2 regions of the Leucobacter sp. NPDC077196 genome follow, and region 2 is predicted to be linked to the other one. Evidence: predicted binding sites of a transcription regulator. Region 2 holds the regulator's gene; the other holds the start of a gene.
The links. The regulator LexA, encoded in region 2, represses DNA repair genes until DNA is damaged. The targets are predictions, from matches to a motif close to TCGAACANNTGTTCGA.
Positions count from the first base shown of each region.

Region 1: the regulator LexA is predicted to act here: its motif matches at 2,078-2,093, upstream of uvrA (excinuclease ABC subunit UvrA).

Region 1 covers NZ_JBFBML010000004.1:185,411-200,310, reverse strand. The annotation lists gene AB0O71_RS06765 (helix-turn-helix domain-containing protein) at 1-247, shown strand, start outside; gene AB0O71_RS06760 (VOC family protein) at 199-624, opposite strand; gene AB0O71_RS06755 (RES family NAD+ phosphorylase) at 698-1,369, opposite strand; gene AB0O71_RS06750 (hypothetical protein) at 1,366-2,004, opposite strand; gene uvrA (excinuclease ABC subunit UvrA) at 2,126-5,032, shown strand; gene uvrC (excinuclease ABC subunit UvrC) at 5,029-6,957, shown strand; gene rapZ (RNase adapter RapZ) at 6,954-7,832, shown strand; gene whiA (DNA-binding protein WhiA) at 7,890-8,870, shown strand; gene AB0O71_RS06725 (superoxide dismutase) at 8,986-9,603, shown strand; gene AB0O71_RS06720 (phosphoglycerate kinase) at 9,633-10,835, shown strand; gene tpiA (triose-phosphate isomerase) at 10,832-11,668, shown strand; gene secG (preprotein translocase subunit SecG) at 11,731-11,979, shown strand; gene AB0O71_RS06705 (RNA polymerase-binding protein RbpA) at 12,019-12,384, shown strand; gene AB0O71_RS06700 (glucose-6-phosphate isomerase) at 12,448-14,073, opposite strand; gene tal (transaldolase) at 14,076-14,900, opposite strand, start outside.
Region 2 covers NZ_JBFBML010000001.1:581,862-596,761, forward strand. The annotation lists gene lipA (lipoyl synthase) at 1-720, opposite strand, end outside; gene lipB (lipoyl(octanoyl) transferase LipB) at 717-1,397, opposite strand; gene lexA (transcriptional repressor LexA) at 1,526-2,191, opposite strand; gene AB0O71_RS02805 (hypothetical protein) at 2,454-2,858, shown strand; gene AB0O71_RS02810 (histidinol-phosphate transaminase) at 2,909-3,997, shown strand; gene hisB (imidazoleglycerol-phosphate dehydratase HisB) at 4,039-4,647, shown strand; gene hisH (imidazole glycerol phosphate synthase subunit HisH) at 4,644-5,294, shown strand; gene priA (bifunctional 1-(5-phosphoribosyl)-5-((5-phosphoribosylamino)methylideneamino)imidazole-4-carboxamide isomerase/phosphoribosylanthranilate isomerase PriA) at 5,387-6,133, shown strand; gene AB0O71_RS02830 (SseB family protein) at 6,153-7,046, shown strand; gene AB0O71_RS02835 (AzlD domain-containing protein) at 7,080-7,406, opposite strand; gene AB0O71_RS02840 (AzlC family ABC transporter permease) at 7,399-8,202, opposite strand; gene AB0O71_RS02845 (DUF1844 domain-containing protein) at 8,213-8,602, opposite strand; gene infC (translation initiation factor IF-3) at 8,822-9,448, shown strand; gene rpmI (50S ribosomal protein L35) at 9,525-9,719, shown strand; gene rplT (50S ribosomal protein L20) at 9,771-10,154, shown strand; gene AB0O71_RS02865 (RNA methyltransferase) at 10,253-11,065, shown strand; gene AB0O71_RS02870 (5-oxoprolinase subunit PxpA) at 11,122-11,877, shown strand; gene AB0O71_RS02875 (5-oxoprolinase/urea amidolyase family protein) at 11,908-13,800, shown strand; gene pheS (phenylalanine--tRNA ligase subunit alpha) at 13,760-14,812, shown strand; gene pheT (phenylalanine--tRNA ligase subunit beta) at 14,812-14,900, shown strand, end outside.

The sequences.
Region 1 (14,900 bases), on a different contig from region 2:
GAAGATGCTCGCAGAATTCGGTTACGGGTTCGCCGCGCTCCGCCGCGTGCGCCGCGGCCTGCGGGCTCGCCTCGCGCTCGACAACGGGGCATCCTTAGCGCAGGTCGCTGTCCGAGCCGGGTACGCCGACCAATCTCACTTCACGCGTGAATTCTCTCGAATGATGGGCGAAACGCCGTCGCAGTATGCGCGCTTGCGTCAGGTGGTCGCGCCGTCGGACGCGGGAGCCGCCGGAAGCGGTGCGTAAAGGTCGATCGAGTTGCCGTCGGGATCGCGAACGGTGGCGTACCGCTGCCCCCACGGCGCATCCCACGGCGCGGTATCGGCCGCTCGGGGATACCGAGCCACGATCTCAGCGTAGGCGGAGTCGACCTCGGCCGGCGAGCCCGCGCTGCACGCGAAGGCGATTCGGTTCTCGCCGGCGGGTAGCTCGAAGCCAGGCATGAAGGTCTCGATCGTCGATACGGGGTCCCACGCGAGCTTCATGCCGCCGGGCAGCACCACCTCCGCATGCGGAGCGTCGTCCAGTCCCTCCGGAATCGAGATGCCCAGCTCGCGGTAGAAGGCGAGCGAGCGGCCGAGGTCCGCAGTGACGATGCCGATGAAATCGAAGTTCAGAGTCATGCGCTCAGGCTACGCCGGGAGCGGCCGCCCGTCTTGCACAAATCGGACGTGCGCGGCACCGCGCTGTCGCAGATCAGAGCACCACGTAGCCGTACCGGGCGGCGATCCGGTCGATCACCCCGGTCAGCTCGTCGCGATCAAGACGCAGGTGCGCGATCGGGTGCCGGGGAAGCGCGTCGATCGCGGGCGACCAGAGTGCCACGACTCGTGCCGTCGGCACGACCGAGGAGGCCGAGATGACGCCATCGAGGTTCGGATAGGTCGCCCGAATCGCTCGAGCCCACGCACGTGACACCATGCGATCGCCCGAAGAGATCGCGGCGCTGCCCCCTGCGACGGTGATCCAGTCGCTGTCGCTGAGATCGAGAAGGCGCATTGGTCGGGCGTTCTCGAAGATCGCGAGCGTCGGCGCACCGGTCGCCCGACGGACGATGCGTGTGGATTGGAACACTTCGAGCAGACAGGACGCGAAGGCCGACGCGTGCTCCTCCCCAAGGCTGGACTGCTCGAGCGTCGCATACAGCACCCCGGCATCGACCGTCTCGGAAGGCGGTTCTGGCTGGGGATCGAAGCGCGCATCGATCGGCCCGTAGGTGCGGAATTCATGCCACGCCATCGGGTGGGGGCCTCCCGCTGTGAAGATGCGAGCCAGCGCCGTGCCGCGCGGAAGCTCGCGCACCCAACTGCGATCACGCGCCAGATCGGGAAATGCAGCGATGTCTGGAGCGGACAGGTACTCGCTCACGGAAGCCGGTGCAGCGCGTCATCCACCGCCATCGCGGCCGTCACCGGGTCGCCGCCGAGCACGAGCCACTCGAACGGTGCGAGCTCCTCGCCGTCGCTGAGGAGCGCGGGCGAGGGCGAGGTCAGCACCCGTTCGGCGAACAGCAGCGGCGCGCCGCGAGGGATCACTGCCGCTACCGTCGCCCAGCCGGGAACCTCCCGGTCATCAGGAAACTGGAATCGGGGAAGATGCCACCCGTCGGTGCGTCGCTGCGCGAGCAGAGTGCCAGCAGCGCACCTCTGACGAATGCGCGCCGGAGTCACGCCGAGCAGTTCTGCAGCCTCGGTCACCGTGGCACTGCGCGCGGCGAGCGCCCGGTTCGCCAGAAGGCCCTGGGTCGTCGCGTGCAACGCATCAGGCTGCTGCAACTCCTCCTCGCCGACGCCGAAGCGCGCGAGGGCGGTGATCTCCGCCTCGGCGAGCGTTCGAGTGTCCGCCTGCTGGTGGGCAAGAAGCCCAGAGAGGAGCTCCTCGGCCGAATCCATGCGCTCCGTGTCCAGGTGCGTCACCAGATCGAGCAGTCGTTCGCGGGCAGCCTTGACGTCGCGAGGAGCGCGGTCCCGCCGCGACGGTGTCAATTGAGCGATGGACACCATGAACCCTTTCGATCACTTGCATCAATATTAATCGATACCCAACCGCATGCAAAGTGCGCTCCTGGCGAAAGTTTCGTAGGTATGTTCGAACTGTTCTCCAGAGAACGGATAGAATAAGTCGGTGACTTCGACGCGCTCAACTCCGATCCGATCCTCAGCCGCGCACGGGCAGATCAGTGTGCAGGGTGCCCGCGTACACAATCTGCAGAACGTCGACTTGGCCATTCCTCGCGACTCCATGGTGGTTTTCACCGGCCTGTCCGGGAGCGGGAAATCGAGCCTGGCGTTCGACACGATCTTCGCGGAGGGCCAGCGCAGATACGTCGAATCCCTGAGCGCTTATGCACGTCAGTTCCTCGGTCAGGTCGATCGACCTGATGTCGACTTCATCGAGGGCCTCAGCCCCGCCGTGTCCATCGACCAGAAGTCGACGAATCGCAACCCGCGCTCCACCGTGGGCACCATCACTGAGATCTACGACTACATGCGCCTCCTTTGGGCGCGCATCGGCATTCCTCATTGCGCGGTGTGCGGCGAACGGATCGAATCGCAGACCGTGCAGCAGATCGCTGACCGACTCATGGAGCTTGAAGAGCGCACGCGGTACCAGGTGCTCGCTCCGGTCGTCAATAAGAAGAAAGGGGAGTTCGTCGACCTCTTTCAAGATCTCGCCGCGAGTGGGTACTCGCGAGCGATCGTCGACGGCGACATGATCCAACTGTCCGACCCTCCGAAACTCAAGAAGCAGGTCAAGCACGACATCTCCGTCGTCATCGACCGCCTCGTCGCAGGCCCCGAGATCCTCGGCCGCCTCACTGATTCCCTTGAGACAGCATTGCGCCTTGCCGGGGGAATCGTCACCGTCGACTTTGTCGATCGCGATGCGAAAGCGGCGGATCGCACGCAGCAGTTCTCCGAACAGCTCTCCTGCCCCAACCAGCACCCCGTGCAACTCACCGAGATCGAACCTCGCACATTCTCCTTCAACGCGCCCTTCGGCGCGTGCCCAGTGTGCTCGGGTTTGGGCACCAGCATGTCCGTCGACGAAGACCTGGTGCTGGGCGATCCCGAGCTCTCCATCACGGAGGGCGTCATCGTGCCGTGGACGAGCCAGGGCAAGAGCTTGTACCAGTACTACGAGAAGCTCCTGATCGGCCTGTCGGACGACTTGAACTTCTCTTTGAAATCATCTTGGTCCGACCTCAGCGAAGAAGTGCAGCAGGCGGTGCTCTACGGCAACGATTTCAAGGTGAATGTGCGATGGCGCAACCGATTCGGGCGCGAGGTCAAGTACTCCTCGGGCTTCGAAGGGGTGATTCCGTTCATCGAACGGCAGTATGCCGAGGCCGAATCCGATGCGAAGCGCGACCGATGGTCGGAGTTTCTCCGCGAGGTCCCGTGTCACGCGTGCCAGGGGCAGCGCCTCAAGCCCGAGGTGCTGGCCGTGACGGTCGACAATCAGTCCATCGCCGCTGTTGGCGAGTTCAGCCTGCTCGACGCGAAGGGCTTCTTCGACAACGTCGTGCTCACCGAGCGCGAAGCGACGATTGCCGCTCAGGTGCTGCGCGAGATTCGTCTGCGGTTCGACTTCCTGATCGAAGTGGGGCTGGGGTATCTCACCCTGGCTCGCGCCGCGGGCACGCTGTCGGGCGGCGAAGCTCAGCGCATTCGGCTCGCCACGCAGATCGGTTCTGGTCTCACTGGTGTGCTCTACGTGCTGGATGAGCCCAGCATCGGGCTGCATCAGCGCGACAATCGCCGGCTGATCGAGACGCTTATCAAGCTCCGCGATCTCGGCAATACGTTGATCGTTGTCGAACACGACGAGGAGACGATCGAAGCGGCTGACTGGATCGTCGATATCGGACCCGGCGCAGGCGTCGAAGGCGGTACCGTCGTGCATTCGGGCCACTACGACGAGCTGCTGCGCAACCGCGATTCCATCACGGGCGATTACCTCGCAGGCCGTCGCAGCATCGAGACCCCCAAGCGGCGTCGCAAGCGTGATCGTAAGCGAGAGCTCAAGGTGGTGGGAGCGCGGTCGAACAATTTGAAGAACGTCGATGCGACGTTCCCGCTCGGTGTAATGACCGCGGTCACCGGCGTTTCGGGATCGGGCAAGTCGACGCTCGTCAACGACATCTTGTATCGAGTGCTCGCCAATCATCTCAACGGCGCACGGCTCGTTCCGGGCAAGCACACCCGCATCACCGGACTCGAACACCTCGATAAGGTCGTGCACGTCGACCAGGCGCCGATCGGTCGCACACCGCGCTCGAATCCAGCGACGTACACCGGCGTTTTCGATAAGATCCGCAACCTGTTCGCCGAAACCCAGGAAGCGAAGACGCGGGGCTACCTCCCCGGTCGGTTCAGCTTCAATGTGAAGGGCGGCCGATGCGAGGCATGCTCCGGCGACGGCACGCTGAAGATCGAGATGAACTTCCTCCCCGACGTGTATGTCGCCTGTGAGGTGTGCGGGGGCTCGCGTTACAACCGTGAGACGCTGCAGGTGCGGTACAAGGGCAAGAACATTTCCGAGGTGCTCGAGATGCCGATCGCGGAGGCCGAGGAGTTCTTCGAGCCGATATCCTCGATCCACCGATACATGAAAACACTCGTAGACGTCGGCCTCGGGTATGTGCGCCTCGGGCAGAGCGCGACGACGCTCTCCGGCGGTGAAGCGCAGCGCGTGAAGCTCGCGACCGAACTGCAGAAGCGATCGAACGGGCGCAGCATCTACGTGCTCGACGAGCCGACCACCGGTCTGCACTTCGAAGATGTGCGCAAGCTGCTGCTCGTGCTGAACGGCCTGGTCGAGAAGGGCAACACCGTCATCACCATCGAGCACAATCTCGATGTGATCAGAAGCGCGGACTGGGTCATCGATCTCGGGCCCGAGGGCGGATCCGGCGGTGGCATGATCATCGCCGAGGGCACGCCTGAGCAGCTGGTCGCCGTTACCGAAAGCCACACGGGTCAGTTCCTGAACGAGGTGCTGAACGGTCGGGCGAAAGCCTCCGCTTGAACGGCACCGACAACCGCGCGACCTTCCGGCCGGCCCAGGGAGAAATCCCGACCTCGCCCGGGGTCTACCGCTTCAGCGACCGGCACGGGCGAGTGCTCTATATCGGCAAGGCGAAGAACCTGCGAGCCCGACTCGCGAACTACTTTCAGCCGTTGCATTCGCTCATGCCGCGCACGCGCACGATGCTGTCGATCGCAGCGAAAGTCGACTGGACCGTCGTCGCGACCGACACGGAGTCGCTCATCCTCGAGCACACGTGGATCACGGAGTACAAGCCTCCGTTCAACGTGCAGTTCAAGGACGACAAGACCTACCCGTATCTCGCCGTGACATTGCGCGAGGAGGCTCCGCGACTGGTCATCACGCGCAACGAGCGCATTCGCGGTGCTCGTTATTTTGGGCCGTACCCGAAGGTCTGGGCACTGCGGGAGACGACGTCGCTGCTGCAGCAAGCCTTTCCGATCCGCACCTGCAATGACGCCGACTACCAACGCGCGATGAGCTCGGGCAAGCCCTGCTTGGCTGGGCAGATCGGGCGATGCAGCGGGCCGTGCTCGCAGAAGCTCACCGTGGAGGAGCACCGCGCACGAGTGGGAGAACTGGTCGCCTTCCTCGGAGGCAGCGATACGAGCCATCTGAAGGCTCTGCAGCGCGCCATGCGCGAGGCCGCGAATGAACAGCGGTACGAGGACGCCGCTCGGCTGCGCGATCAAGCCGAAGCCGTGGAACACGTCATGGAGAAGAACGCCGTAGTGCTCGGGCTCGACGTCAATCTCGACGTGTTCGGGCTGCGTTCCGATGAACTCGCGGCCGCAGCTCATCAGTTCATCATTCGGGGAGGGCGCATCCGCGGTGAACGTAGCTGGATCGTCGACGTCGAACTCGACGATTCGCCCGAGACCCTGCTCGAGCAGGTGCTGCAGTCCGCCTACGAGGGAGATCGCGAGCCGCCGCCGCAGATTCTCGTTCCGCAGCTCCCGGCGAACTCGCCCGCTCTCGAGGAGGCGCTCGGCGCTCGACGGCCGCGACGCGGCCGCGTGACGGTTCGCGTTCCAGAGCGCGGTGACAAGGTACAGCTCATGGATCGCGCGATGCGCAACGCGGGGGAGCACTTGATTCGCCACAAGCTGAAGCGCGCGGCTGATCTCACCGCCCGCACTGATGCGCTCGCCGAGTTGCAGCGAGCCCTCGATATGGAGGAGGCACCGCTCCGCATCGAGTGCATCGACGTCTCCCACTTGCAGGGGACCGGTGTCGTGGCGTCACTGGTCGTATTCGAGGACGGTCTCCCCGCCAAGGGCGCCTATCGCAAGTACCGCATCGAGCAGACGACCGACGATACGGATTCCATCCATCAAGTCGTCTCGCGCCGAGCCGCGCAGCTCAACGCGGCGCGTGACGCCGGCGAGCAACCGACCGGAATTTATCGGGATCGCCCGCAACTGCTCATCGTCGATGGCGGCGAACCGCAGGTCAAAGCCGCCGCGCGTGCGCTGCAGGAGGCCGGCATCACGGATATCGCGCTGTGCGGAATCGCGAAGCGGCTCGAGGAGATCTGGCTCCCGGGCGATCCATTCCCCGTGATTCTGCCGCGTACGAGCGAAGCACTGTTTCTCGTGCAGCGGGTGCGCGATGAGGCGCACCGTTTTGCGATCACGTTCCAGCGTCAACGTCGCAGTACGTCGATCTCGAGCCGCCTGTCCGAGATTCCCGGGCTCGGCCCCAAACGCGTACAGGCCCTGCTCAAGTATTTCGGGTCCGTCACGCGGCTGCGTGCGGCGTCTGCGGCGGAGCTCGCGGCGGCGCCGGGCGTCGGCCAGAAACTGGGTGAGCAGATCCTGGCCCACCTGCATTCGGACGCGGGGGCGGGCGCTAAGCTAGAGGTTCAGGTGGAAGCGAAGCAGGGAGAGGAACTCGGCGCATGAACGACGCGGTATCCCGGCAGGAGATCCTCATCGTCACGGGTATGTCGGGAGCCGGCCGAAGCACGGTCGCCAACACGCTTGAAGACCTCGGCTGGTACGTCGTCGACAACCTGCCCCTTCCGATGCTCAAGACGCTTGCCGACATGGCGGACCGCTCTGGCGGCGCTCTCCCGCGCATTGTCGCGGTCGTCGATGTCCGAGGTCGCGACCTCTTCGCAGACATCCAGGCAACTGTTGACGAGTTGCGCGACAACGCGACCGTTCGCGTCGTCTTCCTGGACGCCACGGACGAGATTCTCGTGCGTCGGTACGAGTCCGTTCGGCGACCGCATCCGCTGCAGGGCGAAGAGCGCAGTTTGCTTGAGGGCATTCGACTGGAGCGCGAGCGCCTGCAAGAGCTGCGCGCCTCGTGCGATGTGGTCATCGACACCTCGCGTTATAACGTGCACGATCTCTCGACCGCTACGCGGGAACTGTTCTCCGACGACAACACACCCGGGCTGCAGCTCTCGGTGTCGAGTTTCGGATTCAAATACGGTGCCCCCACCGACGTCGATCTGATGGTCGACATGCGCTTTCTCCCGAACCCGTTTTGGGAACCCGAGCTCCGAGCACTGACGGGCGTCGACCCTGAGGTGAAGGAGTACGTTCTCGGCCGCGAAGGAGCGGCCGAGTTCCTCGATAACTACGTCGCCGCACTCACCCCGGTACTCGCGGGTTTCCAACGTGAGAATAAGCGGCACGCATCGCTCGCGGTAGGATGCACCGGCGGCAAGCACCGCTCGGTCGCCACTGCTCGAGAGCTCGCCGACCGACTTGCCGGGCTACCCGGCGTCAGCGTGAGCCTGCGCCACCGCGATCTCGGTCGCGAGTAGTCGACGCTCCACTCGTCGGCCGATTCATTGAAACACCCTCTCCGAAAGGACCCATTCGTGCTGTCTACCCCCGAGGTCAAGAGCGAACTCGTGCGATTCCCGGTGCAGAGCACCGGCGAGCGCATTGCCGAGGTCGCTACGATCCTCCGTCTTGCAGGCGGGCTGCACACCATTTCCGGCCGCATCGCCCTCGAGGCCGAGCTGCACACTCCGCAGATCGTGCAGCGCGTCCGTAAGGATCTCGCCGAACTGTACGGCATCCGTTCTGATGCAAAGCAGTTGCCCCCCTCGAGCACCCGACCCGGCGCCCCGCAGTTCCTCGTCCGCGTGCTCGATGGCGAAACACTCGCTCGGCAGCTCGGGCTGCTCGATCAGCGTCGCCGCCAGATTCGTGGTCTGCCGAATCGATTGACGACGGGCTCGCAAGCGGAGCTCGCTGCGATCTGGCGCGGCGCCTTCCTCGCCCGCGGCGGACTCACCGCGCCGGGCCGCTCGGCCAACCTCGAAGTGGTATGCCCGAGCAACGAGGTCGCAATGGCGCTCGTGGGAGCCGCGAGCCGAATCGGCGTGGACGCGAAGAGCCGCGAGATTCGCGGACAGCACAAGGTACTCATTCGCGACAGCGAGGCGATCAGCGAGATGCTCGGCCTCATCGGCGCTCAAGAGGCTCGCACGAGCTGGGACGAACTGCGCCGTGCGCGCGAGACACGTGCGACCGCGAATCGCCTCGTGAACTTCGACGACGCCAACCTGCGCCGGTCAGCACAGGCGTCTGTCGCGGCGTGCGCGCGCGTCGAGCGGGCCATGGAGTTGCTCGGCGACAACATTCCCGAGCATCTGCGATACGCGGGCGAGCTCCGGCTGACTCATCGCGAGGCGAGCCTCGACGATCTGGGTGCGCGGGCCGATCCGCCCCTCACGAAGGACGCCGTCGCCGGGCGAATCAGGCGCCTGCTCGCCATGGCCGATAAGGAGGCCGAATCGCGCGGCGTGCCGGGCACCGAGGCGAGCCTTCCTGACGAGCTCGACAGAATTTAGCGCCTGGCGAACAGGCGGCAAACCTGGCCCCGCACATGCCGCCTTTCTCACCGCTGCGGGAAGCAGCGCCATAGACTGAATCCGACAACTGTTCACCGAGAGATTGGATCGCCACATGGCCGCCTACTCACTTCCCGAGCTTCCTTATGATTACGCCGCTCTCGAGCCGCACATCAGTGGCAAGATCATGCAGTTGCACCATGACAAGCACCACCAGGCATACGTAACGGGTGCGAACACCGCGCTCGAGCAGCTCGCTGAGGCTCGCGAGTCGAATAATCTCGCCTCGGTCAACAAGCTGGAGAAGGACCTCGCGTTCAACCTCGGCGGTCACGTCAACCACACGATCTTCTGGAACAACCTCTCGCCCGAGGGCGGAGATCGCCCCGAAGGAGAGCTTGCCGCCGCGATCGATGAGTTCTTCGGCGATTTCGAGAAGTTCCAGGCCCACTTCACAGCCACCGCTCTCGGCGTGCAGGGATCGGGCTGGGCAGTGCTCGCCTGGGATGCGCTCGGTCAGCGCCCGAACATCGTGCAGCTGTTCGACCAGCAGGGCAACCTCCCCGCAGGAACGATCCCGTTGCTCCAGCTGGACGTGTGGGAGCACGCGTACTACCTCGATTACCTCAATGTGCGCGCTGACTACGTCAAGGCGTTTTGGAACATCGCGAATTGGCAGGATGTGGCGCGTCGCTTCGAAGCGGCACGCACCCAGACGCCCGGCCTGATCTGATTCCCGCACCTCGAGGAGCCCACCGTTCCATGCGCACCATCGAAACACTCGGTCCGTTGCGATCGCAGACGGTCATTGTCCGCTGCGACCTCAACGTCCCCCTGAACGACGGCGTCATTGCCGATGACGGACGCATCCGCGCTTCCCTCTCCACGATCCGCGAACTGCGGGACGCAGGGGCGAAGCTCGTGCTCATCAGTCACCTCGGCCGCCCCAAGGGGGAGCCCGACGCTCAGTTCTCACTGCGCCCGGTTGCGGAGCGCATGAGCGAGCTGCTCGGCGCACCGGTCGGTTTCGTTGAGGAGACGATCGGTGATGCGGCCTCGGCCGCCGTCTCGGAACTCTCCGATGGCGAGGTGGTGCTCCTCGAGAACCTGCGGTTCAACGCGGCGGAAACGAGTAAGGATGCCGACGAGCGCCGGAGCTTCGCAGAGCGACTCGCGGCGTTCGGCGATGCATTTGTTTCCGACGGCTTCGGCGTCGTGCATCGCCAGCAGGCGAGCGTCTACGAGCTCGCCACATTGCTGCCGAGCGCCGCGGGGCGGCTCGTCGCGGCGGAGCTCGAGGTGCTGCAGCGCTTGACGTCGGACGCCGCGCGTCCGTATACGGTCGTGCTGGGAGGGTCAAAGGTCTCCGACAAGCTCGGCGTAATCTCTCACCTGCTCGAGCGCGTGGACACGCTCCTCATCGGAGGGGGAATGCTCTTCACGTTCCTCGCCGCACAGGGGCATGCGGTTGCATCCAGCCTGCTCGAAGCGGATCAGCTCGACACCGTGCGGGGGTACCTGTCGGAGGCCGAACGACGCGGGGTACGCATCGTGCTCCCCTCCGATATCGTCGTGGCCGAGAAATTCGCCGCAGATGCAGCACACGAGACGGTACCCGCGGACGCAATCGAATCATCGAGATTTGGCGCGAGCGGGCTCGGCCTTGATATCGGTCCGGACTCCGCGGAGGCGTTCGCTGCCGTGATCGCGCAGTCGGAAACCGTGTTCTGGAACGGGCCCATGGGAGTGTTCGAGCTCGATGCCTTTGCCGCGGGAACCCGCACCGTCGCTCGAGCATTGACGGAGACCGGCGGGTTCACGGTCGTCGGTGGCGGCGATTCCGCCGCTGCCGTGCGCGCACTCGGCTTCTCAGATGACCAGTTCGGTCACATCTCCACCGGCGGCGGTGCGAGTCTTGAATATTTGGAGGGCAAGACACTGCCCGGCTTGGAGGTACTGGCATGACGGAACACAGCCCCGCGACCCCGGAGGTCAGGGAGCCGCTCCCGGCAACCCCACGCACGCCGCTCATTGCGGGCAATTGGAAGATGAACCTCGATCATCTCCAGGCCATCGCGCTGGTGCAGAAGCTGGCATGGGGCCTGTCAGACGTGCGCCATGATTTCTCGGCGGCCGAGGTCGCCGTGTTCCCGCCCTTCACCGACCTTCGCTCGGTGCAGACGCTGCTCGCGGCCGATAAGCTCTCGCTCACGCTGGGTGCACAAGATGTTTCGCCGCACGAATCAGGTGCCTACACCGGCGACGTCTCGGCTGCGATGCTCGCGAAGCTCGATGTCTCGTACGCCCTGGTCGGCCACTCCGAGCGTCGGCACGGCCACGCCGAGAGCGACGAGATCGTCGGACTGAAGGCTCGCGCAGCGCACACTGCGGGCATGGTGCCGATGATCTGCGTCGGCGAGACGGCGGAGGACCTGGAGCAGCACGGCGCTGCCGCGATCCCCCTGGCACAACTGACCGCTGCGCTCGCCCAACTGCCAGCGGATGCTGAGTTCGTTGTCGCTTACGAGCCTGTCTGGGCCATTGGAAGCGGCCAGGCGGCAACGCCTGAGCAAGCGGAAGAGGTCGCTCTTGCCTTGCGCGAGCATCTGCGCGATCTGCGCGGCGACGAGATCGCTGCTCGCACGCGGATCCTCTATGGCGGATCCGTCGCGAGTCAGAACATCGCAGGCTTCATGCGCCAGCCGAACGTCGACGGCGCACTCGTTGGCGGAGCGAGTCTCAAGGTCGATGAGTTCACGCGAATCATTCAGTTCCAGAAGCACGTTACGGCCGGCTGAATCGACTCCACGCTATACTGGTCGTTGGCCTCACGCGCCCGCGACCTCGAAAGGTGCACTTCGTGCTCATTCTGAAGATCATCCTGCTCGTCATCCTTGTGATCACGAGCCTGTTGCTCACCCTGTTCATCCTGCTCCATAAGGGGCGCGGGGGAGGGCTTTCCGACATGTTCGGGGGTGGAGTGACGTCGAGCCTCGGCTCGTCGGGAGTCGCGGAGCGCAATCTCAATCGCATCACCATCGTCGTGTCCCTCATCTGGGGCGCCTCGATCGTCGCGCTCGGGCTTATCGCGCGCTTCTCTGTCGTCTAGACGACGCGCTCACCCGATTCAGCAGTAGAAAGGCAATTCGTGGCAGGCAGTAACGCCATCCGTGGCGCCCGCGTCGGTTCCGGCCCCATGGGGGAGAAGGATCACGGCTCGCGCGCCGGACGCACGCAGATCTCGTACTGGGACGCCCTCGGCAACGAAACGGTGCGCTATTTCGCATCCGACGTTCCCGATGAGGAGATTCCCGAGCAGATCGATTCTCCGACGACCGGCCTCCCCGCCGGGCGCGACAAGGAGAATCCTCCGCTGCTTCCGAAGAACGAACCGTTCAAGACGCACCTCGCGTATGTGAAGGAGCGTCGCACGCCCGAGGAGGCGGAAGAGCTCCTCGAGGCTGCGCTGCAGAAGCTGCGGACACGACGCGGTACGGCACGCAAGTCGGCATAAGATCCACTGCACGACGAACGGCCCCGGGCAACTCGCCCGGGGCCGTTCGTCGTGTGTCGCTACTCAGTCGAGTGACGACAAGGCCTGGGTGAGGCCTCGCACCGTTGCCGCTGGATCCGCGCAGGCCAGTGCGAATACCGGGCGCCCGCGCTCGGCGAGCACCGATCGATCCCCGCGAGCCTGCGCTGCGATGAGGGCATCGAAGCCAAGATCCGAACCCGGAATGGGCAGCGGCACCGGTTCCTGCGCCGTGAGTTGCACGAAGACCGCAGCTGCTGGTCCGCCTTTGTGGAGTTGACCGGTTGAGTGGAGGTAGCTCGGTCCCCAGCCCAGTGCGACGGGAACGGCAAGTTCCGTTGCGAGCCGCTCGCGCAGTACGCGCAGCGGCTCCGCCTCCTCACCTTCCGGATCGAGGTAGGCCTGCAGCGACAGGTAGCCGGCCTGCCGAGCTGCCTCACGCAGCTGCGCGACGAGCCCCACAAGGTCGGTGATATCGACGCCCGATGGGGCCGCGAGAATCCGCACACCAGAGGCGCCAGAAAGTTCGACCCCTTCGTCGGCGGCCCCGGCGGCGTCACCGTCGAGAGCGGAACGTGCAGCCACCTTCGCAGACTCGACGTCAGGTTGGTTGAACGGATCGATACCCATGAGACGGCCGAGCACTGCGGTCGCAACTTCCCAAGTGAGCAATTGCGCCCCGAGCGTGCCAGAGACCGCGACCGGGGCCGTGCGTCCGCCGATCTGCGTTGCATCGATGGCCTCGTCGCCAAGGCCGACCACCGTGACGCTCGCGGGCACGTCGACGAATTCCGGTGCTTCGGCGTCGAGCGCTACGGGCAATACTCCCTGCCCGTCCTTGCCCGTCGACTCCGCGACGAGTTGCTCGATCCAGTGACCGAGTCCCCACGATGCCGAAGCGTTCTCGGTGACCGCGAGCACGAAACGGCGCGGAAGCCCGGCATGGATCGCCGAGGCCAATCGCAGTGCGGGGTTATCAACCGAGTCTGCGGAGACGCTGGCGCGCACTGCATCGGCATCAGCGACAAGACGCTGCAGGTCGGCGCCGGCGAGTCCCGAAGGAACAAGGCCGAAAGCGGTGAGCGCTGAGAATCGGCCTCCCACGTTGGGATCGGCGGTGAACACGCGGCGGCCCGCGGCCCGTGACTCCGAATCAAGCGGAGAACCGGGGTCAGTCACGATGACCACGCGCTCGGTCGGCTCGATTCCGGCGACGCGGAAGGCGTCTTCGAAAGCAGCCAAATGGCTGCGAGTCTCAATCGTTCCGCCTGACTTCGAGCTGACGATGACGGCCGTGCGGGCGAGGTCGCCCGCGAGCGCGCGGCGCACCACATCGGGATGGGTGGAGTCGATCATCGTGAGATCGACTCCAGCCCACCGGGTGATAACCGCCGGCGCAAGGCTCGAACCGCCCATTCCGCACAGCACGAAGCGATCCACGCCTGCCGCTCGCAATTCAGAGCGCAGCTGCTCGATCTCGGGTATCAGCCGTTCGGCAGTCGCCGCGACATCCGTCCAACCGAGACGAATTGCCGCTTCAGCTGCGGCATCCTCGCCCCAGAGGCTCGCGTCGTGGGCGAAGATGCGACTTGCGACGCGATCTTCGACCAGCCCGGCCAGGGCGGCGTCCGCGCCGGGCATGCCCGCGTCGACCGTCACCTCAACAGCCATGCTCAGTGCGCCTCACGGAGCGCCTGCTCCACCGTGCCGAGCAGCTCCGACCAGGAAGCCTCGAACTTCTGCAGTCCCTCCTGCTCGAGCAGTTCGGTGACCTCGGCGTAATCGATGCCGAGCGCATCGATCGCGTTGAGCACCTGGTTCGACTCAAGATAAGAGCCAGTGATCGTGTCACCGGGCACGTGCCCGTGGTCGGCGAACGCCTGGAGCGTCGCCTCCGGCATCGTGTTGACGGTGTTCGGGGCGATCAGACCCGTCACGTACGCGGTGTCGACGAGCGCGGGGTCCTTGACGCCGGTCGAAGCCCAGAGCGGACGCTGCGGATTCGCGCCGAGCCCGACGAGGAACCGCGCACGCTCGGTCTCGAACGACTGCTCGAACACCTCGTATGCGAGGCGGGCGTTCGCGATGCCCGCCTGTCCGGTGAGCGCGAGCGCCTCAGGTGTGCCGATCTCGCGAAGTCGACGGTCGATCTTGGAGTCGACGCGAGACACGAAGAAGGACGCGACCGAATGAATCGTCGAGAGATCGATGCCCGCAGCACGAGCACGCTCGAGGCCTGCGAGGTACGCATTGATCACCTGGCGATAGCGCTCGAGGCTGAAGATCAACGTCACGTTGACGCTGATCCCCGCCGCGATCGTCTCGGTGATCGCATCGAGCCCCTCGACGGTCGCAGGAATCTTGATCATGGCGTTCTGACGATCGACGCGAGCCCAGAGATCCTGAGCCTGGGCCGCAGTGCCGACCGTGTCGCGGGCCAGGCCCGGCTCGACCTCGATCGACACGCGGCCGTCGCGTCCGCCGGTCGACGCGTACAC
Region 2 (14,900 bases):
AGAGACCTCGGCGCGGGTCTCACCCATGCCGAGGATCAGGTTCGACTTGGTGACCATCCCGGAGTCGCGCGCCCGAGCGATCACGCTCAGCGAACGTTCGTAGCGGAAGCCGGGGCGGATGCGGCGGAAGATGCGGGGCACAGTCTCGAGATTGTGGGCGAACACTTGCGGCGCTGCTGCGAACACCTGCTCGAGATCCTCGGCACGCCCTCCGAGGTCGTCCACGAGTACCTCGACGCCCGAACCAGGGTTCATTGCATGCACCTGACGGATGGTCTCGGCGTAGAGCCATGCGCCCGTGTCTGGAAGATCATCGCGCGTGACCCCCGTGATCGTCGCGTACTTCAGGCCCATGGTGCGCACCGATTCCGCTACGCGACGCGGTTCATCGCGATCCAGCGCGAGGGGCTTGCCACTTGTGATCATGCAGAAATCGCACCTCCGAGTGCAGATCGATCCGCCGATGAGGAAGGTGGCTTCGCGATCCTCCCAGCACTCGAAGACGTTGGGGCAGCCGGCTTCCTGGCAGACGGTGTGGAGCCCCTCGCTCGCGACCAGGTCGCGCACCTGCCGGTACTCCGGGCCGAGCCGGGCGCGGGTCTTGATCCACTCGGGCTTCCGTTCGATCGGGGTCTCGGCGTTGCGCGCCTCGATGCGGAGGAGCGGGCGGCCCTCCGACTCGGGGCGAGTGCCGATCGATGGCAGGCGACGCGCGCTCAAGCGACGAGCTCCGCGATCGCTTCCGCGAGACGCGCCTGGAGGCGGGGCGCCACCGCCGCCGGTGCGATCCTGCGACCGGCGAGCGCACTCAGCGTCGTGACCCCGGCATCTTGAATTCCGCACGGTACGAACGTGGCGAACGGAGCGAGATCGTTGCAGCAGTTGATCGCGATACCGTGGGTGACGATGCCGGCGCGGGCGTGCAGGCCGACCTGTGCGACCTTCGCCGGTGGGCCTTCGCCGTGCGTGGCCCATACTCCCGAACGGCCGTCGACGCGGAAGCCCAGGAGAGCATACTCGGCCATCGTCTCGATGATCGCGGCTTCGAGCGCCCGTACGAGGTCGACGACGCCGGCCCCGCGTCGCAGCAGAACGATCGGGTAGCACACGAGTTGGCCCGGGCCGTGCCAGGTCACCCGGCCGCCGCGATCGACCGGGACGACCGGGCTTCCGTCCACGGGGTGTTCACCCGGCTCGGAGCGGCGACCTGCGGTGTACACCGGTTCGTGCTCCAGCAAGAGGATGGTGCCGCGGTCGGCGCCCTGGTCGATTCGGCCGACGGCCTGTGACTGGAGTTCGAGACCGCGCGCATATGGGACGTAGTCGGGGTCGAATCCGACCTGGAGCATCGTTACTCCGGGCAGAGCGGAGGGGATCGACGACGGGGTATCAGCCATGCCATCACTTTAGATAGACCCGGTGCAACAAAGCAATCGCGGGAGCGAACCCAAGTGTGAGCTGTCGGGGTTCGCGCCGTGCTGTCGCGGTGGGCGCTGCTCCGGCGCTGCGCAGCAGCGCCGGAGGGCTAGACCGAACGGAAGACCGCGACCACCCGTCCAAGCACTTCGGCGTGGTCACCGAGGATCGGCTCGAACGCGCTATTGCGCGGTAGAAGCCAGGTGTGCCCGTCTCGGCGACGGAACACCTTCACCGTGGCCTCGCCATCGAGCATCGCGGCCACGATGTCTCCGTTCTCAGCCTCCCGCTGCTGCCGAATGACGACGAAGTCGCCGTCGCAGATCGCAGCGTCGATCATCGAGTCGCCCACGACGCGCAGCATGAAGAGCTGTCCGTCTCCGACGAGAGCGCGCGGGAGCGGGACGATCTCCTCGACCTGCTGTTCTGCTGTGATCGGGACCCCGGCGGCGATCTGCCCGACGAGGGGGACGTACGCCGCTTCTTCGGGTCGTTGCGCCGGCGTCTCTGCGATGGCCGCTGATGTCGAGGCCAGCTCTACCAGGATCTCGAGGGCGCGGGGCCGGTTTGGATCGCGCCTGATGTACCCGCCGAGTTCGAGGCGGCTGAGCTGGTGCGTCACGCTCGAGAGCGATGAGAGCCCAACGGCATCGCCGATCTCGCGCATGCTCGGCGGGTACCCGCGGCTCTCCACTGATCGGGCGATGCACTCGAGGATCGCCTGCTGCTTCTCGCTCAACGGCTTCATGGATCGGGGCGTGGCTGCGTCGCTCATCGCTGTCCTTTCTGGCCCAGAGGGCGATGCGGAGGGGGCGCGATCCATGAATGTCGGTGGGTGCTGATTCAGTGATCCCGTTGACCGAAACCCTAGCCGCACCGTTCGAACACCGGCAAACATATGTTCGAGTGTCGCGGAAAAACAGCGAAACATACCTTCGACTGTGGCCTTGCGGTTTCGATTCATCGAATATATATTCGAAACAGATGTTCGCATGAGCTTGAATGCTTGCGGCCGTCACCAACGAAGGGAGATCATCATGAGCGCATCAGCGGTTCTGAGTCAGGAATCACGAGAGTCGACCGAAGCTTCGGGCGCCCTCCGCCTGACCCGACGCGGGCGCATCGTGCTCGGCGGTGCTGCGACAGTGCTGATCGCCGGATTGCTCGCACTGTTTGCATCCTTCGCCGCCCCTGAGGCAATGGCATCGGGTGAGGGCCCGCGTGGTGAGCAATTCGAGTATGTGGTGGTGCAGCCGGGTACTTCGCTCTGGTCGCTGGCGACGCATCTCGATCCCTCCGCCGACCCCCGCGATCTCATCACTGAGATCGTGCACTTGAACCAGCTTGACGACTCGTCGGTACAGGCGGGCGAAGCGATCGCGGTGCCGTTGCGGTACTCGGGCAATCCGCTGGTGGTGTCGGGAGACGAACTCGGGGTCTGAGCGTCCCGTCGCCCCACGGTCGGGTGCGGTTTCGGCTCTAGACTGGGTGGGTGACTAGCCTGAGCGATCTTCCTCTCCGCGACAACCTCGTCGGGCAGCAGCCGTATGGCGCGCCGCAGGACGCGGTGAGGGTGAGCTTGAACGTCAACGAGAATACGCATCCCATCCCCGAGCACGTCGCAATCGATATTGTGCAGTCGCTCGCTCGCGCGGTGACGGGAGTGAATCGATATCCGGATCGTGAGTTCACCGAACTGCGAGTCTCTCTCGCCGGGTATCTCGGCCACGGGCTCGGCCCGGATCAACTCTGGGCGGCAAACGGTTCGAACGAGGTGCTGCAGCAGGTGCTCCAGGCGTTCGCCGGTCCGGGGCGTTCGCTGTTGAGCTTCACGCCGACCTATTCGATGTATCCGCTGCTCGCATCGGGAACCGATACCGAGTGGATCGCCGTCGAGCGTCCCGCCGACTACGTGCTCACTCCGGAGTCGGTCGTCGAAGCGCTTCAGAAGCATCAACCGGATGTCGCGATACTGTGCGGTCCGAACAACCCCACGGGAACGACCCTCGATCGTGACGTGATTCTTGCGGCTTACGACGCCTTCGACGGAATTCTTGTCGTTGACGAGGCGTATCAGGAGTTCGATACGGATCGCGAGAGCGCCGTGTCGCTCCTCCCGGGGCGGCACCGACTCCTGGTATCGCGCACCATGAGCAAGGCCTTCGCCTTCGCCGGCGTGCGCCTCGGGTATCTCGCCGCTGACGCGGCAGTGATCGACGCCCTTCGACTGGTGCGCCTCCCGTACCATCTTTCTGCGCTCACCCAGGCAGCGGCGACCGCAGCCATTCGCCACGCAGACGCGATGCTGGCGACTGTCGCAGACATCAGCGCGCAGCGTGATCGACTCGCCCGGGCCCTGACCGAACTCGGGTACCGAGTGCACCCCTCTGGCGCGAACTTCGTGCTCGTCGGTGGTTTCACCGACCCTGCAGCGACGTTCGAGGCGCTGCGTGAGCGGGGCATTCTGATCCGCAACCTCAGCATCCCGGGTCATCTCCGCATCACGGCGGGCACCGAGGCGGAGACGAGCGCAGTGATCGAGGCGATCGCGGCGCTCGGCCCGGGCGGGGCCCAGGGCTGAACGCGGCCGAACCCGCGGGGATCGCCGATAGGATGGGCAGTATGACTGCAGCACCGCGCACCGCCTCGCTCACGCGTTCCACCAGTGAGTCGCAGATCAGCATCTCCGTCGATCTCGATGGCACGGGTGAATCGCGCATCGAGACCGGTGTGCCGTTCTTCGATCACATGCTCACCGCGTTCGCCCGGCACTCCTTGACCGACCTCACGGTTGACGCGGTCGGCGACGTGCACATCGACGTCCACCACACGGTGGAAGACACCGGAATTCTGCTCGGCCAAGCCATTCTCGAAGCGCTCGGCGACAAGGCGGGCATCTCCCGCTACGGCGATGCGCTGGTGCCTCTCGACGAGGCGCTCGCGCAGGCCGTGGTCGACATCTCGGGGCGGCCCTACCTCGTGCACGGTGGCGAGCCCGTCGGGTACGAACTGCATCTCATCGGCGGCCACTTCACCGGGTCGATGGTGCGGCACTTCTTCGAAGCCCTGACGCTGAACGCGCGCCTCACCGTGCACCTGAAGCTGCTCGAGGGTCGCGATCCGCATCACATCGCCGAAGCCGAGTTCAAGGCATTCGCCCGAGCATTCCGCGAGGCCAAGGCGCTCGATCCGCTCGTCGCCGGTGTGCCGTCGACCAAGGGCGCACTGTGACGTCAGCGTCGGAGCCCTCGCGCAAATCAGTGGTGGTGCTCGACTACGGCTCGGGCAACGTGCACTCAGCGGTGAAAGCGCTCGCGCACGCGGGCGCCGATGTCGAACTGACGCGCGATCCCGCCGCTGTGATGGCCGCTGACGGGCTGCTCGTCCCGGGCGTGGGCGCCTTCGACGCGGTCATGCGCCAGCTGCGCGCCGTGCGCGGCGATGAGCTCATCGATCGGAGACTCGCCGGCGGGCGCCCGGTGCTCGGCATCTGCGTCGGGGAGCAGGTGATGTTCGCGCACGGCATCGAGCGCGGCGTCGAGACCGAGGGTCTCGGGCAGTGGCCAGGAACGGTGCGGCAACTCGACGCCCCGGTGCTCCCGCACATGGGATGGAACACCGTCGAGGTTCCGCAGGGGTCGCGCCTGTTCGCGGGGCTCGAAGGCGAACGCTTCTACTTCGTCCACAGCAACGCCGCGACGGAGTGGACTATCGAGGGGCGCACGGCCGCCACGCGCCCGCTCGTCACGTGGGCAGAGCACGGCGAGCGATTCGTCGCTGCGGTCGAGAACGGCCCGCTGAGTGCCACCCAGTTCCACCCCGAGAAGTCGGGCGACGCAGGCATCCGGTTGTTGCGCAACTGGATCGAGACGCTGTAAGCCCGGCAGCCGGTCGGTCCGTGGTCGACTCGCTGCCAGTAGGCCGGAACCGCTGCATGAGCGGCGGCGCACCCCGAGAAGGAGAAACACGCATGAGCGAACTCGCCGAACGCCCGAAGCTCGAGTTGCTTCCGGCAATCGACATGGTCGACGGACAGGCGGTGCGGCTCACCCAGGGTGAAGCCGGGACCGAGACCGATTACGGCAGCCCGGTGGATGCCGCGCTCGACTGGATCGAACAGGGCGCCGAGTGGATCCACCTGGTCGACCTCGATGCGGCCTTCGGCCGAGGCAGCAACGTCGACGTCGCGCGAAGGATCATCAAGCGCGCCGGAGACGTGAAGATCGAGTTCTCAGGAGGCATCCGCGACGATGCGTCGCTCGAAGCCGCACTCGACATGGGTGCGACGCGCGTCAACCTGGGCACCGCGGCTCTGGAGAATCCGGAGTGGACCCAGGCCGTGATCGCACGGTTCGGCGAACAGGTCGCCGTGGGCTTGGACGTGCGGGGCGAGACGCTCGCGGCGCGCGGATGGACCGAGGAGGGCGGCAACCTGTGGGAGGTGCTCGACCGACTCGAGGACGCCGGCTGCGCCCGATACGTCGTCACTGACGTGACCAAGGACGGCACGTTGCGTGGACCCAACATTGAGCTGCTCAGCAGGGTGTGCGCCCGAACGGAACGCCCGGTCGTCGCTTCGGGCGGCGTCTCGAGCCTCGACGATCTCGCGGCGCTCCGCCAGCTCGTGAGCGAAGGCCTGGAAGGCGCGATCGTGGGCAAGGCGCTCTACGACGGCGCGTTCTCACTGCCCGCTGCGCTCGACGTCGCGGGGCGGTAACCGCGGAGGCGACGCAGGCATGGCGATCAAGAAGCTCCCGTCGACCGGCGACGTGCCGCGGAGCACCGGGGTGCCCGAAAGCCTCGCAGCCGGTGGCGAGACAGACTCTGCAGGGTTTCCGTGGGCCGGACGCACCTTCGATCATCACGAGACGGCGTTCGCGAGCGATGACGGTCGCGCATCCGAAGCCGTCACGGCGCTTGTCCTCGCGGTGCGAAATGCGGCGGAAGCCGCTCGAGCTGCTTCGGGTGCGGACGCCTACTGGAACGCGGTGCGCGAGGTCGCGGAAGCCCAGGCGAATGCGATCGCCGGGTTCGCGGCTGAGCGCTTTCTCGTACCGATGCTCGCGGAGGCGGGTGAACTGGGGGAGACCCCCGACGGCCGTACCGTGGAGAAATCCCAGGAGCTGTCGATCGTGGCGGTCGCGGGACCCGATGGGAGGCGCGTGCTGCCCATCTTCACCTCGGTCGAGACGCTCTCCCGCTGGAATCCGGAAGCGCGTCCGATCCCCGTGCCGGGCGCCCAGGCCGCTCTGGCCGCGGCGCAAGACGACACGGAACTGATCATCATCGATCCGGGCACGCCCGAGCGCGAATTCGGGGTGCGTCGCCCGGCACTCGAAAGCCTTGCTCTGGGCAAGCGCGTGCTCCCGGCGTGGGCCGATCCGGCCGTGCAAGAGGAGTTCCGCGCCTTCGGCGACAGCGATCCGCGCATCGAGTCGCTGTGGATTGCGCCCGGAGAGCTCGAGAACCGCCTGCTGCAGCCGGAGGTGACCGTGCTGATCACGATCGCCGGCGAAGCCGCCGAGCTGCATCGCGAGGTGCTGGCCGCCCTGCAGGCGCGCATCGCCGCATCCGAGATCGTGGCGGATCGCGTCGACTCGTTGACGCTGCGACCGGTCGCTGCGGCGTAACGCCGTTCGCCGAAATCGTTGCGGGGCGACGCGCTAGACGAGGTTCAGCAGCACGATGTAGCAGGCGGTGCCGGCCGCCACGCTGAGTATGGCGCGTCGGCGCCCGACGAGATGCACCACGACCGTCACCGCCGTGGCCACGAGCACGGCCCACCAGTGCTCGGAGCGCGCGACCAGTTCGTCGCGCAAGATGACGACTGCGAGGATGCAGAGGATGCCAGCGGGCATCCAGCGGCCGAGCGTCATGACGAACTTCGAGCGGCGCAACGGCTTCAGGATCGCGAATGGCAGGGCGCGCAGCGCAATGGTGATGGTCGCGCCGATCGCGACCGCCGCGACCAGATACCCGAGGTCAGGCACGGTCGGCCGCCTCTCCGGATGAGTCGTCGGCTACGCCGCGACCACTGTCGGCGCCCGGGTCTCTCTCGGCTCTCGTTCGCGAACGGGAGGCGGCGTAGCGGCCGGCGAGCAACGCGGTGAACACGAGGAGTGCGACGAGGAGCGCGTTGTCGGGGGCGGCGATGAGCGCGATCGCGGCCGCGACCGCAGCGAGCAGCGTCGAGGGAATCTCGCGACGGCTGCGCACCGCGTCGAGCGTCATCACGACGAAGAGCGCGACCAGGGCGAACTCGAACCCCTCGATCGGCTCGGGCAGTGCCGTCGCGAGGGCGACGCCGATGAGGCCGCCTGCGACCCAATAGGCCTGCATCGCGAGCTGCCCGGCGACCATCCGAGCGGAAGACAGTCGATCCGGATCCATGAGCACATACGTAGCGTAGGCCTCGTCGATCATCGCGTAGATCGAGTATGCGCGAGGCATCCCGCTTCGCACCCGCTGCGCCGGGAATGAGAATGCGTAGAACACGTGACGAAAGTTCACCGCGAAGACGGTGATGGCGATGGTGACGAGCGGAGTTGCCGCCGCGAGCATGCTGACGAGCAGCAACTCCACGGAACCCGCGAAGATGCCGATCGACAGCGCAGGCGCGAGCCACCACGGCAGCCCCGCCTGCACCACGAGCACGCCGAGGGCGATTCCGAGCGGCAGAATCCCGATGCCCACGCCCAGCGAGTCGCCGAGGCCGGCCACGATGCTCGATCGCCGTGATGAGCGCGGAGGCATTGGCTGTGCGGCATCGGGCGGCTGGCGGGACACGGCGGGGTGCCTAGTTGACGGGACCCGTGTACTTCTCGCCGGGTCCCTGACCGATGGGATCCGGAATCACCGACGCTTCGCGGAACGCCAGCTGCACCGAGCGCAGCCCGTCTCGCAGACTGCGCGCGTGCATATCGCTCACCTCGGGCGCCGCTGCGGTGATGAGGCCGGCGAGCGCATTGATGAGCTTGCGCGCCTCATCGAGATCGATCTGCGCCTCCGGATCGTCTGCGAGGCCGACCTTGACGGCGGCCGCGCTCAAGAGGTGCACTGCGGCCGTGGTGATGACCTCGACAGCGGCGACGTCGGCGATGTCTCGCGTCGCCTGCGAAATCTCGGCCTCGTCGGATCCCGCTGCGGTCGTGGGGGCGCTGGGCTGATCTGCCGTGTGCTCGCTCATGAGGTCCTGTCTGCTCCTGCGTTCGGTGTGCTATGATTGATCCGGTTCTCGGTGTTCTGCCGAGATCACGGAAGTGGAGATTCTCCCACCCGGCACCGTTTCAAGGTTACCGGGTAGTTGACACCCCGCCGATCACTCGGCAGCTGCACAAGGGTGTGGGATTGCGCGTGCGCTGTCCTGGTCTCGATGCTCCGTGGCTCCGTTCAGGAGTGCCCACCCATGAGATCAGAGGAGCCGGCGATCAGCGATCCCCGTACGAATGACAGAATCCGCGTCCCCGAGGTGCGACTGGTAGGACCCAGTGGCGAGCAGGTCGGTGTCGTGCCGATCGAGACTGCGCTCCGCATGGCTGTGGACGCCGATCTCGATCTCGTCGAGGTTGCCCCGAACTCGAAGCCTCCCGTCGCCAAGATCATGGACTTCGGGAAGTACAAGTACGAGGCAGCTCAGAAGCAGAAGGAAGCACGCCGCAACCAGGCGAACACCGTGCTCAAAGAGGTGCGCTTCCGCCTGAAGATCGACACGCACGACTACGAGACCAAGACCAAGCGAGCAGTTGGCTTCCTCTCGCAGGGAGACAAGGTCAAGGCCATGATCCTGTTCCGCGGTCGTGAGCAGTCGCGTCCCGAGATGGGCGTGCGCCTGCTGCAGCAGTTCTCGGAGGACATCGCGGAATACGGCGTCGTCGAGTCGAACCCGCGCATCGACGGCCGCAACATGGTGATGGTCGTCGCCCCCCTCAAGAACAAGTCCGAGGCGAAGGCAGAGCTCAACGCTCGTCGTGCTGAGGAGAAGGCCACTCGTCGGGCCGACAAGTCCACAGGTACGGACACGGACGACGAATGAACTGCGGTGCGCTGCCGAGCGCAGCGCCACCCCGCAATCCGCGGCCGTGAGGCTCGCACACAACAAGGAGAAATCGATGCCCAAGCAGAAGACCCACTCGGGGGCCAAGAAGCGCTTCAAGCTCACCGGTTCCGGCAAGCTGATGAAGCAGCAGGCCGGCATGCGCCACAACCTCGAGGTGAAGGCCTCGAAGCGCAAGCGCCGTCTGAACGCCGAGCAGGTGCTCGCCAAGGGCGACGCCAAGCAGGCCATGAAGCTCCTCGGTCACTGACCGGCGCGAGCGCATAGCTTTCATCTGAGAATTTTCTAAGGAAGAACTGAAATGGCAAGAGTTAAAAGGGCCGTCAACGCCCACAAGAAGCGTCGCGTCATCCTCGAGCGTGCCGAGGGATACCGTGGGCAGCGTTCGCGCCTGTACCGCAAGGCCAAAGAGCAGGTCATCCACTCGCTGGTCTACTCGTACAACGACCGTCGCAAGAAGAAGGGCGACTTCCGTCGTCTCTGGATCCAGCGCATCAACGCGGGCGCACGCGCCAATGGCCTGACCTACAACCGCTTCATCCAGGGCCTCGGCCTCGCGGGTGTCGAGGTCGACCGTCGCATGCTCTCCGAGCTGGCCACGAACGAGCCCGCAGCATTCGCCGCGCTCGTCGAGGTCGCGAAGTCGGCTCTGCCCGAGGACACCTCGGCTCCGAAGGCCGCGTAAGCAGTTCTTCCCGCTGAAGACCCTCGTTCCTCTGGGAACGGGGGTCTTCGCGTATGCGGGCACGAGTGCACGTGCGTGCGCGCCGTTAGGCTGAACGCATGACCGAAGAGATCCTGAGCAATCCCAAGTCCGAGCGCGTGCGACGGATCTCATCGCTGGCGCGAAAGAAAGAACGGCAATCGCACGGACGGTTTCTCGTCGAGGGGCCGCAGGCGGTGCGTGAACTGCTCGTGCATCGTCCCGATGTGACGGAGACCGTCTACACGACGCTCGGCACGGAGACCTGGCAGATCGAGATCGATCGTCTCGCCTCGGACGCGGGGGTGCGCCTCGAGCGCGCCACGCCCGAGGTGATCTCGGCGATGTCGGAGACCGTCAACCCGCAGGGCGTGGTCGCGGTTGCGCGCAGCTGGGACGGGAGCGCGTCCGAGGCGCTCGCCGGCGCCCGGCTCGTGGCGATCCTGCATGAGATCCGGGACCCGGGAAACGCGGGCACCGTGCTGCGCGCGGCAGACGCTGCCGGTGCCGATGCCGTGATCTTCGCGGGCGAGAGCATCGATCCGTTCCATCCGAAGGTCGTGCGCTCGACGACGGGGTCCCTCTTCCACATCCCGGTCCTGGTACTGGCCACGCTCGACGACGCGGTGCAGGCGGTGCGGGCGGCCGGCCTCTCGGCATTCGCAGCTGACGTGCGCGGCTCGGACGTGCTCGAAGCGCGTGCTGAAGGTGCGCTCGACGGCCCGGTTGCCTGGGTCTTCGGCAATGAGGCGCGCGGGTTGAGTGAAGCCGACCGGGCACTCGCCGACCGCTCGGTGCGTCTGCCCATCTACGGTGCGGCGGAATCGTTGAATCTCGCGACGGCCGCGAGCGTGCTGCTGTACGAGACGGCGTTCGCGCAGCGCAGCCGCTGACCCCCGACCTTCCGCACCGCGGCATGAACGGCCCGTCGTCCTGCGAGAATGGTCGGATGCTGCGCATCGACCTCAACAGCGACCTCGGCGAGTCGTTCGGCAATTACACCTTCGGTGACGACGCCGCGGTGCTCTCATCGGTCTCGAGCGCCAATGTGGCGTGCGGATTCCACGCGGGCGACCCGCGAGGTATTCGCGAGACGTGTCGAGCAGCGGCGGCGGCCGGGGTAACGATCGGCGCGCATCCGGGGTACCGCGATCTCGCGGGCTTCGGGCGCCGCTTCATCGATTACGACGCGGGCGAGCTGACCGATGAGGTCATCTACCAGGTGGGCGCCCTGCAGGCGCTCGCGCGCAGCGTCGGCACCGCCGTTCGCTACGTGAAGCCGCACGGGGGGCTCTACCACGCCATCGCACACCATATGGGGCAGGCGGAGGCGGTCGTCAGGGCGCTCCGCGACCTCGATGCTGGCGTGCCACTGCTCGTGCAGCCCGGTTCCGTGGTCGAGCGAGTCGCGCGCGAGGCTGGCGTGCCCACGTTCGCCGAGGCCTTCGCCGATCGCGGGTACGCCCCCGATGGCTCGCTCGTGCAGCGGAGCGCTCCGGGCGCCATGCTCGCGCCAGAGGCCGCGATCGCGCAGGCGGTGAGGATCGCGACGACGGGGCGGGTCGTCGCCGTCGACGGCACCGAGATCGCCGTGCGAGCCGACAGCATATGCCTGCACGGGGATCAGCCGGCCGCGGTGCGTCTGGCGCGTGACATACGCTCCGCACTCGAGCATCGCGAAGTCGAGATCGGGAGCTTCGTCTAGGTGAGCGACGCGAGACAGACTCGGCCCTCGATGCAGACCGGGCGTGGGGCGTTCGACGTCAGGGCCGTCGGCGACCGCGCGTGCATCGTCGACCTGCCCGATCTCGATGCGGTGCTCGGAGTCGCGGCGATCCTGCGCGAACGACGCTTTGCCGGAGTGATCGACATCGTGCCGGCGGCGCGCACCGTGCTCGTCGCCTGCGTGGATCGGGCCAGCGCACGGCGCGTCGCCGATGAGATTGCGAAGCTGCCAGCTGGGATCGCCGGATTCGCCGGAACGATGCTCGGTGAGTCCGCGCGGGTGGCGATCATCGATGTCGTCTACGACGGTGCGGATCTCGCCGACGTCGGTGAACTCACCGGCCTCGGCGCGGACGGCGTGATCGCTGCGCACACGTCGGCCCGTTGGACGGCGGCGTTCGGAGGTTTCGCTCCAGGGTTCATGTATCTGACCGGGGGAGACGCCGCGCTCGAGGTGCCGCGTCTCGCTTCGCCTCGTGAACGCGTTCCCGGCGGTGCCGTGGCGCTCGCCGGCCCATTCTCCGCCGTCTATCCCGGTGCCTCTCCTGGTGGGTGGCGGCTCATCGGGCGCACGGCGGCGCGGCTCTGGGACGCTGGGCGAGAACGAGCATCGCTGATCGCGCCGGGGGATACAGTGACGTTCCGCGCGGTGCGCGAGCATATCGAGGTGACGAACGCGGGGGAGCCGTCGTCTTCGTCGTCGCCCTCGGCGCCCGAGTCGCGCACCTGCACGGCTGCGATCACCGTGCTCGACCCGGGGCTGCTCACCCTGGTGCAGGATGCCGGACGGCCGGGGAACGCCGCGATCGGCGTGAGCCCGTCTGGCGCCGCCGATCGCACGGCCTTGAGACGCGCGAATCGGGCGGTGGGCAACGACGACGGAGCCGCCGCGTTTGAAACGGTGAATGCCGCGCTCGTCGTGCGTGCCGAGCAAGACCTCACGGTGTCACTGGCGGGCACGGATGCCGCGGCCGAGATCCGCGACCCGGGCGGCGCGCAGCGGACGCCGCCCGCTGGTGAGCACGCATTCTCCGTGCGCCGCGGAGAGACGCTGCGCGTCGCACCCGCCACACGGGGAATGCGCGGCATCCTCGCGGTGCGGGGCGGCCTCGTCGCAACGAGGGTGCTCGGAAGTGCCAGCCATGACAGTCTGTCCGGTGTCGGCTCGGCACCGCTCGTGGCGGGCGTCGCACTCGCGATCGGCGATGCCACGCAGGCGTCGCGCGACGCACGTCGGCCGGTATCCAGACCTCGATTCCCCGGCGAAGAAACGCTCCTCCGTTTTGTCACCGGCCCGCGAGGCGACTGGTTCTCACTGGAGGCCGTCGACTCGATGGTCTCCCAGCCGTGGCGCGTATCGCCGAATTCCAATCGGGTCGGGCTGCGATTCGACGGAGCGCCGCTCAAGCGGGCGCGTCACGGCGAATTGCCGAGCGAGGGCACGGTGCGGGGATCGATCCAGGTGCCCCCGAACGGGCTCCCCGTGCTCCTCCTCGCCGATCACCCGGTCACCGGCGGCTATCCGGTCATCGGCACGGTGATCGACGCCGATACCGACCTCGCGGCGCAATTGCGACCGGGATCGAAGGTGCGCTTCGTGCCGGTGAACCCGGATGCGGCGCACCTGGAGCGTGCAGCGGTTGAGCTCCCGGAGGTTCCCGATACCGTGCGGCTCTCGGTCGAAGTCGATGGGAAGCGGGTCGCCGTCACGCTTCCCGGTGCGCTCGCCGCCGCGCTCGACCGGCTTTCGGCGACGGAGCGCGAAGACGACGGGCAGCACCGCTCCGACAAAACGGTTGCGGCTCTGCTGCGCGACATCCTGTCGGCCGCGCCCGCCGCCGCTCCCGGTAAGATAGGGACTCGTGTCAGACAGCGCCCCGAATTCGAATCCGATCACCGCTGAAGCGGCAGAAGCAGCGGTCGCCGCAGCGCTCGCCGCATTCGCAGCGGCAGAGTCCGTCGCCGACCTGAAGGCCGCTCGCACCGCGCACGCGGGTGACGGCTCCGCCATTGCTCAGCTCAACGCGCAGATGCGGGCGGTGCCCAAGGACGAGAAGGCCGCGACCGGCAAGCTCATGGGCCAGGCACGCGGGCGCATCGAGGGCGCCTACAAGGGTCGCGAGTCCGAGCTCGCTGCGCAGGAGGCCGCAGCTCGCCTCGTCGCCGAGACGGTCGACGTGACCGCCGCTCCGGTGCGCCGCACCGCGGGCAGCCGTCACCCGCTCGCGCAGTTGCAGGACGAGGTCTCGGATGTCTTCATCGGCATGGGCTGGGAGATCGCAGAGGGCCCCGAGGTCGAGCACGAGTGGTTCAACTTCGACGCGCTCGGCTTCGACCCCGATCACCCCGCGCGCGCGATGCAGGATACGTTCTTCATCGAACCCGCCGACCGTCACCTCGTGCTCCGCACGCACACCTCGCCCGTGCAGATCCGTTCGCTGCTCGACCGCGAGCTTCCTGTCTACGTGGTCGCGCCCGGGCGCACCTACCGCACCGATGAGCTCGACGCGACGCACACCCCGGTGTTCAGTCAGATCGAGGGCATCGCGATCGATCGTGGTCTGACCATGGCGCACCTGCGCGGCACCCTCGAGCACTTCGCGCGGCAGATGTTCGGCGCGGAGGCCGAGATCCGCCTGCGCCCCAACTTCTTCCCCTTCACCGAGCCGTCGGCCGAGATGGATGTCTGGCAGCCGCACGCCAAGGGCGGTGCGCGCTGGGTCGAGTGGGGCGGGTGCGGCATGGTCGATCCGAATCTGCTCGCAGCAGCCGGGATCGATCCCGATGAGTACCAGGGCTTCGCCTTCGGCATGGGCATCGAGCGCACACTGCAGTTCCGCCACGACATCAACGACATGCGCGACATGGTCGAAGGCGATGTCCGTTTCAATCGTCAGTTCGGAGGACTGGTCTAATGCGCGTTCCGCTCAGCTGGCTCGGCGAGGTCGTCTCGCTGCCCGAAGGTGCTACCCCCGAAGCGGTGCACGCCGACCTCGTGCGCGT